3 regions of the Paenibacillus sp. FJAT-27812 genome follow, and region 3 is predicted to be linked to each of the others. Evidence: riboswitches for the same ligand, from Rfam matches in the RefSeq annotation. Region 3 holds a riboswitch; each other region holds the start of a gene.
The links. A riboswitch is a leader RNA that binds a small molecule or an ion and turns the genes downstream of it on or off. The one in region 3 is predicted to bind thiamine pyrophosphate.

Region 1 (4,178 bases), 450 kb from region 3:
CTGCAATCGTTAACGCTTTATAGATGTTCATCGACTCGTTCCCCCGATCGTATCAATTCGCTGTCTTACAAATTGGAGAAAGCATCCTCAGCCTTTATGTCTGGCGGCAGCAGATCATTGTTAAGCAGCCATTCTCTTACATGGGACCAGGAAGCCGGGTCCTGATAGCCGAAGGCTTGCTCTCCCGCATCCATAAGCGGCAGCAGGATGTCCAAGCTTTTTGTCTCGATCTCCTTGTCGAGCGGCGACGTTTGATCCTCGTGCTCGAACAGGATCGACAGCGCTTGCTCGGCATTGGCGGAAACGTATTGCTGGCCTTCTGCCATGGCTGTAATGAATTTATGAAAAAGCGCCTTTTTCTTGCTTAGACCATCGTCGCTGGCAACAAGCACCAGCTCGTAATAGTCGGGCACGCCATAATCGGCTGGGTTAATCGCGGTCATGGGATAACCTTCCTTGGCAAGCAGCAATTGCTCATGATTAATGAAACCGCCGATGATGGCATCTACTTTGCTCGTCGAGATCGCCGGAATAAAGCTGAAGCCTACGTCGATCATTTGTACAGCTTGCGGATCTCCGCCGTCCTCCTTAATCATCGTGCGCATCATCGCCTCGTAGAGGGGGATAGAGGAGTAGCCGACTTTTTTGCCGACCAGATCCTTAGGCGACTTTACGCTTCCGCCTTCAGGCACCATCAGATGATTGAGCGGATGCCTGACGATTGCCGCAATGGACTTGACAGGAATTTTCTCGCCGCGAGCCATCAGAACTTGTGGCTGGTAGCTGAGTGCCAAATCGATTTTGCCTGCGGCTACCAGCTTTAAAGCATCGTTTGTGTCGGCGGGCATCTGAATATCAACCTCTAGTCCTTGCTTCTTGAAATATCCGTTCTTCTGAGCGGCGTATAAGAAGGAATGAACGGCGTTTGGATACCAGTCGAGCATAATCGATATTTTCTCTATCTTCTGATCATCGGCTGAAGCATCGGCCTTGGAGGCTTCGTTATTGTCCGTGGCAGCCCCGCCGCATCCGCTTATTACAAGCAGCATGGCAGCAAGCGTGATCAAACCGCTCCAGTTTTTTTTAGCTTTTGTCATCATTTCTTCGTTCCTCTTCTCTTTAAAATCATTTTCTCAAGCAGCATCGCGCTGGCAAATAAGAGAATGCCAATGAGCGATAGCAGAAATACGGATGCAAACATGGCATCGGTGTTCAAATTGCCGGACATTCGCCGGCTGTAATAGCCAAGCCCTTCGCTGCCGCCTAGCCATTCGCCTATCGTAGCGCCTACGACGGAGTAGACGACGGACAGCTTAAGACCGGAGAAGAAGGAGGGCAGGGCAGCCGGAATTTGTATTTTGCGGAAAATGTCCCATCGGGTCGCTCCCATCGTCAGCAGCAGCTCCCGATACTCCGCATCCCCTTTGCTCAGGCCGTCGTAGGTGCTGACGACGATAGGGAAGAAGGCAGTCAAAAAAACGACGGCGACCTTGCCCCAAATCGTATAGCCGAACCATAAAATGAAGATCGGCGACAGAGCAATTAACGGGATCGTCTGGCTAATGACAATGAAGGGATACAGCGCCTTCTCGAGCGTGCGGAACGCATTCATGGCAGCTGCAAGAGCAACCCCGCCTATGACGGACAAGAGGAAGCCAAGCGCGACCTCGCGCAGCGTGGCAGCAAGATGCTTGCCAAGCAGGAGGCTGCTGTCCTCGACCAATGCCCCGCCGATTGCAGTTGGCGCTGGAAGAATGAAGGCGGGAACGAAGCCAAGGTGCACGATCCATTGCCAAACGATAAGAAGGAGCATTAGCAGCAGAATAAAAAGTCCGTAATTTTGCAGCCATGTGTTAAAACGTAGTTTGCGCATGCAGTCGTCGCTCCAAATCTTGCCGCAGCTTCACAAAAGCAGCTTCATAATTCAGCTCATAGTGTCTGGGGCGCGGCAGCTGAACGGCGATTTCCTGCACGCCCAGCGGGCTGCTTTCGGACATCAAATAAATGCGGTCGCTAAGCAATATAGCCTCCTCCAGATCATGCGTAATAAAAAGGACGGTTTTGCGCAGGTCGCCCCATAGCTCAAGCAGCCATTTGTGCATGCCGCGCTTAGTCATCGCATCCAGCGCGCCGAATGGCTCATCAAGGAGCAGAAGCTCTTGCCCGGTCACGAGCGTCCGCAAAAAAGCGGCGCGCTGCCGCATGCCTCCCGATAGCTCATCCGGATAAGCCTGCTCATATCCAGCAAGCCCGAAGCGGCTGAGCAGCTCCCGTATTTGCGCGGAGCCAGCTGCGCGGTCTCCTCGCGCAAGCTCAAGCGGCAGCAAGCAATTATCGAGCACGGTCCGCCATGGGATGAGCAGATCTTTTTGCGGCATGTAGGCGACCTTGCCTAACCGGTGCGGGGCAAGCTCGCCGCGCAGCCTAATTTCTCCTTCGGCAGGCTGAAGCAGCCCGGCCATAAGCTTGAAGAGCGTGCTCTTGCCTGAGCCGCTTGCCCCGATGATCGATACGAATTCGCCGGCGTGAGCCTCCAATGATAGATTGGAGAATACAGGCTTGCTGTTAGATGGATAGGAGTAGGTCAAATGGTGAAGCGATAATAGCGCGGTAATACGCATCCCCCCGTAAACAAATAAAGACCCACCCATTTCCGGAGGGAAATGAGCGGGTCTAACGAACAAACAAGGCTTGCGCGCATGAATGAATGCTGTTTCTGCTCCACTTCCCTCCGCTGGAATGATCCAGATCAGGTTCAAAGGGTCCGGAGCATGCGCTCCATCTCAGCCGTTAGACTCCCCTAGTGAAATAAAATAGGTCCATATTCAATTTGTATTTTTTCTACTATAGCATACACTGGAGAGATGTAAACCATAATTATCCGAAAAGGCGTTGAATAAATGAAAAATTTACTCGTTACGGGCTATCGCGCGCATGAGCTTAATATTTTTAACCAGAAGCATGAAGGCATCGTTTATATTAAAAAAGCATTGACAGGCAAGCTGTTTCCGCTCATCGAGGATGGGCTTGAATGGGTCATCACACCCGGACAATACGGCGTTGACCTCTGGGCATGCGAGGTCGTCATCGCGCTTAAGGAAATTTATCCGCATCTGAGACTCTCGATTATTGCGGCGTATGCAAATCCGGAAGAAAAGTGGAAGGACGATAAAAAGGAATTTTACCAGCAGGTGCTGAAAGGGGTCGATTATTACGCTTCCGTCAGCAATCAGCCGTATAACGGGATATGGCAGTTTAATGCGCGGGACGAGCTGCTCTTCCGCAAGACGGACGGCATTCTGCTCGTTTACGACGAGGATGCGGGCGAGGGCAGCCCAAAGTTTATTAAGGAAAAGGCGCTCAAGAAGCAGCAGGCGGAAGGCTATGAATATATCAGCATCAGCTCGGAAGATATTCAAAGCATCGCGGATGATGACAATTTGTATTCCGAACATTAATGGTTGAAACGGTAGGAGATACATGCGTTCCCAGTGATTTGACAAATCACGGGAACTGCATTATCATCTGATTAGATAGTTATCTAATTAGACGAATGTTAAATATACTATAAAGAGAGGATTTAAAACGATGCAGCTGGATAAAGTTGTCGCGTACCATAAGGCGCTGGCAGATGCGACGAGAATCAAACTATTGATAATGCTCGCTGAGGGCGAGCTGAATGGCCAGGAGCTGGCTGAGAAGCTAGGCGTAACGCCTGCTACGGTCACGCATCATGCGACTAAGCTTCGCGAAGCGAGCTTAATTAATGAGCGAAGAGAAAAAAATACGATTTATTTTTCGTTGAACCATTATTTTATTAAGAGCAACGCGAGTGCCGCGGAGCAGCTCATTTACCGAAACGCGGGAACAGAGAGGGGATTGGAGAGCATGGAGGAGAGCAGCAAGCGATTGCAGGACTCGGTTATCCGAAATTTTTTTACGGCAGAAGGAAAGCTAAAGCATATTCCGGCTCAGCATAAGAAGAAGCTTATCGCGCTGCAGCATATCGTGTCGCAGCTGACAAGGGGACAGAAGTATACGGAGAAGGAGATAAATGTTTTTATTAAAGGCTTCCATGATGATTTTGCTACGATTCGACGGGAATTTATTATGCATCAATACATGTTTAGAGAAAACGACATTTATGAACTGAATCCGCAGGAAATGTGGGCGAAATG
Region 2 (4,178 bases), 2.0 Mb from region 3:
CATACGCAGAAAGGCTGCTATGAGCTGATTATTGTAGATAACGGATCGACGGATGGTACGGTGGATTGGGCAACAAACGAAAGCGACATCATCGTCATCGACAACGGCAGCAATGCAGGGTTTCCGAAGGGCTGCAATCAAGGGCTCGCAGCAGCCTCCGGCGAGCTGCTTATGCTGCTAAATAACGATACGATCGTCACGCCAGGCTGGCTTGACGGCTTAAAGCGCTGCTTGCTCAGCGATGAGCGAATTGGTGCGGTAGGCCCGGTAACGAACTCAGCGTCATACTGGACGACGATTCCGGTCACGTACAAAACGATAGAGGAGATGGAGCTGTTCGCTTCCGCGCTGCATGCGATTCCCGACAAAACGAGGTGGGAGGAGCGCGTGAAGCTGGTTGGCTACTGCCTGCTTATGAAGCGGGAGGCTTGGGAGCGGGTCGGGCCGTTTGACGAGTGTTTCGGCATCGGCAACTTTGAGGATGATGACTACTGCTTGCGGCTGCGGATGGCAGGTTACCGGCTGCTGCTATGCGGAGATACGTTCATCCATCATTTCGGCAGCGTCTCCTTCAGCTCCGAGCCGGAGCTCTTCCGGCAAACTTTTAATAATAATGCGAATGTTTTTAGAGTAAAGTGGGGCTTTGATCCAGGCGAGGCGACGTATATACGAATGGATTTTAGTACCGTCATACAGCGGGAGTCCCATGAATACAGGCGCGAGGACAGCTCCATCCTGGAAATCGGGTGCGGCTGCGGGGCAACGATCCTTCATTTGCTAAAGCAGTTTCCAGCTGCCAAATGGTACGGCGTCGAGCGTAATGAGCTTGCGGCGAGAGTTGCCGAGGCGTCAGGAATTACGGTGTTCCGCTCGAACGAGCCGGAGGACTGGACATTGCCCGCCGAAGGGCTGGACGGGATTCTGATCGGAGATGCGCATGCCTATGGAACGCCGCAGTCCATGAAGCGGCTGGTCAGCCTGTTAAGGCCGGGAGGCTGGATCATCGGCTGCTTCGCGAATCGTTATTATTTTGAAAATATTAGGCAATATCTAGACCCAACAAATGTGAAGGCGCAGCGCCAAGCCGCCATTCAGTATACGAAGCAGCAGGTCAATCAGCTGTTCACGCAGTCAGGCTTTGCTTATGTGAAGGTGACGCTCGCGGAGCATAAACCGCAGGAGCACCTTGACTATATCAGGCTGCTGGAGCAAGTAACGAACGAAATGATTTCAGATGAGCTTACTGCCGCATATCTGCTCGTATACGGCCGTGTTGCATCTTCCGTTCAGGAGCAGGAGCCAGAGGCGGTTGTAACACCGGCCGAGCCAGGGCGCGTCCATGACAGGGAGGGTAAATCGCTGGAAGACGTTAACGTGCAGAAGATTGAACCGGCAGCAGCCCTCAAGGCAATGAAGCGGGAAATGCCTTCACCAGAGCGGCAGGAGCTATTAAAAGAGCAAAACGACGTACAGTTTACCGGCGAGCGGCTGGTTGTGAATCAGGCGGTTAAGCAAAGCTACAACAGCGTTTATCATGAGCATATGAGACGTTATGAATTTGCCGGTACGCGGGTAAATGGACTGCGCGTTCTGGATGCCGCATGCGGAGCAGGTTACGGAAGCGCGATGCTGAAGCAGGCGGGTGCTGCCGAGGTGATAGGCATTGACGTTGACCGTGTGTCGCTTGAGCTTGCGGAGCGGGACTATGGCAGCGGCGGCGTGTCGTTTGTGAAGGGCGATGTGCTGCGGCTGCCCTTTGAGGATGAAGCCTTCGATGCGGTTGTCTCCTTCGAGACGATCGAGCATGTCGCTTCGGGAGCGGACTTTATTAAGGAGACGGCTAGGGTGCTAAAGGCTGGCGGATTGTTTATCGTATCGACGCCGAACCGCACCGTGACGAACACGCATATTTATTTTGAGGAGCGGCCTTTTAACGAGCATCATCGCTTTGAGTACCGCACGGCAGAGCTGATCGGCGAGCTTGTCCAGCACTACGCGGTCGAGGCTGTGTATGGGCAAAATGCGTTCGATGATTCCCTGTTTCCGGCAATGCGCTGGCTGCGGCAGACGAACGGCATCGCGCCGGGCCGGGGCAAGGAGCATAAGCGAGCTTGGACGCCGGATGAGCTGATTCCGCTTCATTTGCTTAAGAGTGCCGAGCCTATGTATGTGGTGGCGCTATGCCGGAAGACGAAGGGTTTGCAGGCTTGATGATAATCATTTTCAAAAAAAGAGTAGCATTATGATTGGGTTTTGCTATACAATTGAAAGTATTGACGAACCGAATATGTTCCGGGGAGCTGGTTAGGCCGGCTGAGAGGGAATTATCTGTACAATTCCGACCCGTTAAACCTGATCTGGATAATGCCAGCGTAGGGACAGAAGCTCTGTTTATTCAGCAAGCCTGATCTTAGCGATCAAGCCTTTGCTGCTTCAAACAGCTGCACAGCCAATCACATGGCGTCCTCCGGATTAGGGGGACGCTTTTTTTAATTGTTGCCAACCGGACACTGATGCGGACTCGTCATTTTACACAAATAGAAGCAGTGAGAGGGGAACAAACACATCATGAATCAGAAGAAAACGGGTCGCCAATCATGGAGAATAGTAGCGGCTATGCTCGTATTCGTCATGGCGCTGGCAGGCTGCGGCACAAACAACAACGCGCCGGAAGCGAGCAAGCCGCCGCAAGAGCAAGAGGGAGCAGCGGACAAGCCGCTGGAGAAGGTGCAGGTTGTACTGGACTGGACGCCTAACACGAATCATACCGGACTTTATGTAGCAAGAGATAAAGGTTTTTTCAAGGAGCAGGGGCTTGACGTTGAAATTATTCAGCCTGGCCAAAGCGGCGCCGATCAAATGGTAGCCTCGGGCAATGTGCAGTTCGGCGTAAGCTATCAAGAATCGATTACCATGGCTCGGATCGCAGGCGTTCCGCTCGTGTCGATTGCAGCGGTCATTCAGCATAACACTTCAGGCTTCGCTTCTCCGGTTGCGAAAGGCATTGACTCGCCGGAGAAATTCGAAGGCAAAACCTATGGCGGCTGGGGCGCTCCTGTCGAGGAGGCGGTCATTCAATCGCTAATGCAGGAGAAGGGCGCGGATGTCAGCAAAGTAAACCTGATCAGCATCGGCGACAGCGATTTCTTCACGGCGGTTAAGCGCGATATTGATTTTGCATGGATTTATTATGCTTGGACAGGTGTGGAAGCAGAGCTTCGCGGCGAAAAAATCAACATGGTTTATTTGACCGATTACAGCGACAAACTGGATTATTATACGCCGGTGCTGACGACAAGCGAGAAGATGATTAAAGAGAAGCCGGAGCTTGTTAAGGCATTCACGGCTGCGGCGGCAAAAGGTTACCAATACGCGATCGGCAATCCGGAGGATGCGGCAGAGATTTTGATTAAAGCGGAGCCGGATTTGAACGCGGATCTCGTGCGCGCAAGCCAAAAATGGCTAAGCCCGAAATATCAGGACGACGCGCCGCGTTGGGGCGAGCAAAAGCTTAGCGTATGGGAAAATTACGCGAGCTGGATGTTCGAGCACAAGCTGCTGGAGAAAGAGCTTGAAGCGGACAAAGCCTTTACGAACGAATTTTTGCCGGAATAAAGGAACATAGGGAGGCGGCAGCATCTGCCGCCTTGCGCCAACATCGATGAGAAAGAAGGAATTCTAATGGCAAACGCATTAGTAAGCATTCAAATCCTGCCGACTACGCCGGGTGGCGAGAGTGTTATCCCTTACGTGGACCGGGCAATCGAGATCATCAAAGCAGCGGGTGTACCGTACCGCGTAGCGCCGCTTGAAACGACGATGGAGGGCGAGCTCAGCCATCTGCTTGGCGTAGTGCAGTCGATGAGCGAAGCGATGACGGAGATGGGCTGTCCATCTGTCATTTCACAAATCAAAATTTACTACAATCCGGCTAATGGCGCCTCGATGGGCAGGCTGCTCGAGAAATATCCAGATGGGCAATAAGAGAACGCTTTGGTCCCAAACCTGGCCGCCATCAGCAGTGCTTATCGCGCTAATTGCTTGCTGGCAGGCAGCAACCGCGCTTGGGTTGTTCCAAGAGTGGCTGATTCCGTCTCCTATCTCAATCGTTCAAGAAGCAATCGATATTTGGCCAAGGCTAATGATGCATACAGAAGCGACGGTGCAGCTTACGCTAA
Region 3 (4,178 bases):
GCTCGGTTTGCTGGTGCTTAACGTGAAGTATCCGCTCGCGATCGCTTTGCTTATTATCATCGTTGATATTATGCCGATTCTTGGAACAGGCTCGGTGCTTGTTCCATGGGGAAGCTATTTACTGCTTACGGGCAACATGTATGTGGGCATCGGGCTTATCGTGCTGTTCCTCGTTATTACCGTGTTCCGCCGCATTGTGGAGCCAAAAATCCTCGGCGACTCCGTCGGTATCGGGTCATTGTCAGCGCTCGTCAGTTTATACGTAGGCTTCAAGCTCGTTGGCGTAATCGGCGTTTTCATCGGACCGTTAGTCGTGATTATCTATATGGCGGCGCGCAGAGCCGGATTATTCCAGATGAAGTTCAAGCTATAGGCAGAAGGGCCGTGTCAAAACCATTTCCGGGAGCGTATGATACTGCAAAATAAGCAGATCATGTAGGAGGCATCCGATGAGATGGCACCAATCAAAGTAGCGATTGTTACCCCTGGCTCGTTCCCCATTCCGTCCTCAGGAAGCAGCTCGGTTGAGCGGGTGGTTGAGAAGTTTGCACCGCTGCTGATGCCTTACGCAGAGCCGCGCATTTATGGGAAACTAAGCAGAAGCCTGCCGCGCCTGGGACAGTTTAAAGGTGTTGTTTGCGAGAGGTTTTCAGCCGCCAGCAAGCAGCGATATATTCATGAAGTTGGCCGTGCGGTAAAACGGTTTTCTCCCCATGTCATTGATGTGGAGAACCGTCCCCAATTCGTGCTGACGATGAAGCAAATGAATCCAGGCAAACGCGTCTGGCTTTATTTGCATTCCTCTACTTTTATTTCTCCGAATCATATATCACCTGCGAAGCTGCATCAATGCTTGCAGGCCGCAGATAAAATCATCGTGAACAGCGAGTTTATTAGGCGAGTCGTCGTATCCAAAGTGCCAGAGGTTGCATCTAAGCTGCGGGTTATTTATCCAGGCGTGGATACGGTACGTTTCCCGTCGCAATACTCTGCCGCAGGCGCTGCAAAGAGGGAAGCGCTGCGGAAAAAAAGAGGGCTGACCGACAAAAAAGTGGTGCTGTTCATGGGAAGACTCATTCCGCTGAAAGGCGTACACCATCTGCTGAATATTGTGCCGCAGCTAGCGAAAAGCCATCCAGAGCTTGTTGTGGTCATCGTCGGAAGCCCGTTTTATGGCTCCCATCGCAAGACGGCGTATGCGCGCAAGCTCGAGAGTCTGGGACGCAAATGCCCGGGCCATGTTCGGTTTGTGCCCTACGTGCCGCATAATGAAGTACCGGGCTGGATGCTCGTAGCCGATGTAGCGGTCGTTCCGTCCGGGCAGCGCGAAGCCTTTGGTCTTGTCAATGTAGAGGCGATGTCATGCGGCGTTCCTGTCGTTGCAACGCGAGCGGGCGGAATGAAGGAAATTATTCGCAACGGCGAGACGGGGTATCTAGTTAATCAAGCCCGGGTCGAATCGGAGCTGCGCGAGAAGCTGCAGCTGCTGCTGCGGGATAAACAGCTGCGCCAAAGGCTGGGCAAGCGCAGCAGAGAGCGCGTCGAGCAGACATTTACATGGCGCCATACGGCGGATCGCTGGGTGAAGCTGCTGAAGGAAAGCGGCATGTAGCTGGTCCTATTTTGCAAGGAGATAGCAAATAGAGGGTTGACACCCTTCTTCTCTTAACGTTATAGTCAAACAAGGAAATCCACTAGGGGCGCCGTCATGGCTGAGATAAAGCGAATTGCTTTGGTCCCTTTGAACCTGATCTGGGTTATGCCAGCGTAGGAAAGTGGGATTGTGCGTTTATGCAACTGCGCGTGATAGCTCTGCCGTTGTCAGCTGGAATGACTGCTGAAACGGAGAACTTTCAAAGCTTCGTCATGATGGGGGAAACTCTCTTTTGATGTTGCGCGTATGACGGCACACTTCGACCGCTCCCTCGCTGGAGCGGTTTTTTTGATGTTGAACGGACTGCGCCGAATCTCGCCAAGCGAGGGTGCGAACCGTTCAACCACGCTCCAGCGATTGCCGTACACGTAGCGACTATACGTGCGCGGAAATAGCGGTGCTTCAAACTTTCTTATATGCTTGCGCATGCCTCCAGGCGGAATTCTACATATTCCATTAGGAGGTTTTTTGTTATGGCGATTATGACCACGCCCCTGCCGGGCAGCCGTAAAGTATATGTTACAGGCTCGAAAGAGAGCATTCGTGTGCCGATGAGGGAAATCGCCCTTGAGGCGAGCACGGGAAGAAATGGCGAAGAGCAGCCGAACGAGCCGATACGGGTCTATGACGCGAGCGGTCCTTATACCGATGAAAGCTATGAAACGGATGTGCGGCGCGGCTTGCCTTCCTTTCGCAGCGAATGGATCAACGGGCGCGGCGATGTGGAGCATTACGAGGGGAGAGATATAAAACCCGAGGATAACGGTTTTATGACGGAAGATAAGGCAAACCAGCGAGGCGCTGAGCGGTTTCCTGGCTTAGTTAGACAACCGCTGCGGGCAAAAGCGGGACATAATGTTACGCAGCTTCATTACGCCCGGAAGGGCATCATTACCTCAGAGATGGAATACATCGCGATTCGCGAGGGGATGGACGCTGAGTTTGTTCGCAGCGAGATTGCGGCTGGGCGCGCGATCATCCCGACAAACATCAATCATCCGGAGAGCGAGCCGATGATTATCGGTCGTCATTTTCACGTTAAAATCAATGCGAATATCGGCAATTCCGCTGTTGCGTCCTCCATCGAGGAGGAAGTCGAGAAGATGACTTGGGCGACTCGGTGGGGAGCCGACACGATCATGGATCTGTCCACGGGCAAAAACATTCATACGACACGGGAGTGGATCGTCCGTAATTCGCCGGTTCCGGTCGGAACGGTACCGATCTATCAAGCGCTGGAGAAGGTAAACGGCAAAGCGGAGGATTTAAGCTGGGAAGTGTTCCGCGATACGCTGATCGAGCAAGCGGAGCAGGGTGTCGATTATTTTACGATACATGCGGGTGTGCTATTGCGTTACATACCGCTCACGGCGAAGCGGGTTACCGGTATAGTCTCGCGGGGCGGCTCGATTATGGCGGCATGGTGCCTGGCACATCATAAGGAGAACTTCCTGTATACGCATTTTGAAGAGATTTGCGAGATTATGAAGGCTTATGATGTGTCGTTCTCGCTTGGAGACGGACTGCGGCCAGGCTCGATTGCCGATGCGAACGATGCGGCGCAATTTGCCGAGCTGGATACGCTTGGCGAGCTTACGAAAATCGCATGGAAGCACGACGTGCAGGTTATGATCGAAGGCCCGGGCCATGTGCCTATGCATTTGATCAAAGAAAATATGGACCGGCAATTAGAGGTTTGCGATGAAGCTCCTTTCTATACGCTGGGGCCGCTTACGACCGATATTGCGCCGGGTTATGACCATATCACCTCGGCAATTGGAGCTGCAATGATCGGCTGGTTCGGTACCGCTATGTTATGCTACGTAACCCCGAAGGAGCATCTAGGTCTTCCGAATAAGGAGGACGTGAAGGAAGGCGTCATTACGTATAAAATCGCTGCCCACGCGGCCGATTTGGCGAAGGGGCATCCGAGGGCGAAGCTGCGTGACGACGCGTTGTCCAAAGCGCGTTTCGAGTTCCGCTGGCGCGACCAGTTCCATCTCTCGCTTGATCCCGAGCGCGCGATGGCGTACCACGATGAGACGCTCCCGGCAGATGCGGCAAAATCAGCGCATTTCTGTTCGATGTGCGGCCCTAAGTTTTGCAGCATGCGCATTACGCAAGACATCAGGGAGTATGCAGCGCAGAACGGGATGGAAACGACGGATGCGATTGAAGCGGGAATGAAGGAGAAGTCGGAAGCGTTCAAAGCGGCAGGGAGCATGATTTATGGCTGATGCGGCTGATCCGGTTTTTTCGGACCGTTATTCCAGGCAAACGAGATTTGCGGCAATCGGCGAGGAAGGTCAGCGCAAGCTGGCCGAATCGTCGGTGCTCATTGTCGGCATCGGCGCGCTTGGCGCATCGCTTGCGCAGCATATGGTTCGCGCGGGCGTAGGCGAAGTCAGGCTGGTCGACCGGGATTTCGTCGAGCCAAGCAATTTGCAGCGCCAAATGCTGTTTGACGAAGCGGATGCGCTTGCCGTCCTGCCCAAGGCGGTTGCCGCAGCCAATAAGCTGCGCC

Region 1: linked by a shared signal. The riboswitch ahead of ADU23_RS29305 (ABC transporter ATP-binding protein) and the one ahead of thiC (phosphomethylpyrimidine synthase ThiC) in region 3 are both predicted to bind thiamine pyrophosphate.
Region 2: linked by a shared signal. The riboswitch ahead of ADU23_RS21765 (ABC transporter substrate-binding protein) and the one ahead of thiC (phosphomethylpyrimidine synthase ThiC) in region 3 are both predicted to bind thiamine pyrophosphate.

Annotation. Positions count from the first base shown of each region.
Region 1 is NZ_LIGH01000001.1:6,786,364-6,790,541, reverse strand. It holds gene thiD (bifunctional hydroxymethylpyrimidine kinase/phosphomethylpyrimidine kinase) at 1-31, opposite strand, end outside; gene ADU23_RS29315 (ABC transporter substrate-binding protein) at 66-1,100, opposite strand; gene ADU23_RS29310 (ABC transporter permease) at 1,097-1,873, opposite strand; gene ADU23_RS29305 (ABC transporter ATP-binding protein) at 1,854-2,621, opposite strand; TPP riboswitch at 2,710-2,812, opposite strand; gene ADU23_RS29300 (DUF1273 domain-containing protein) at 2,901-3,458, shown strand; gene ADU23_RS29295 (DUF2087 domain-containing protein) at 3,589-4,178, shown strand, end outside.
Region 2 is NZ_LIGH01000001.1:5,194,590-5,198,767, forward strand. It holds gene ADU23_RS21760 (methyltransferase domain-containing protein) at 1-2,211, shown strand, start outside; TPP riboswitch at 2,284-2,396, shown strand; gene ADU23_RS21765 (ABC transporter substrate-binding protein) at 2,569-3,615, shown strand; gene ADU23_RS21770 (thiamine-binding protein) at 3,682-3,984, shown strand; gene ADU23_RS21775 (ABC transporter permease) at 3,974-4,178, shown strand, end outside.
Region 3 is NZ_LIGH01000001.1:7,233,552-7,237,729, reverse strand. It holds gene ytvI (sporulation integral membrane protein YtvI) at 1-373, shown strand, start outside; gene ADU23_RS31110 (glycosyltransferase family 4 protein) at 455-1,612, shown strand; TPP riboswitch at 1,687-1,791, shown strand; gene ADU23_RS33075 (hypothetical protein) at 1,822-2,082, opposite strand; gene thiC (phosphomethylpyrimidine synthase ThiC) at 2,128-3,891, shown strand; gene ADU23_RS31100 (ThiF family adenylyltransferase) at 3,884-4,178, shown strand, end outside.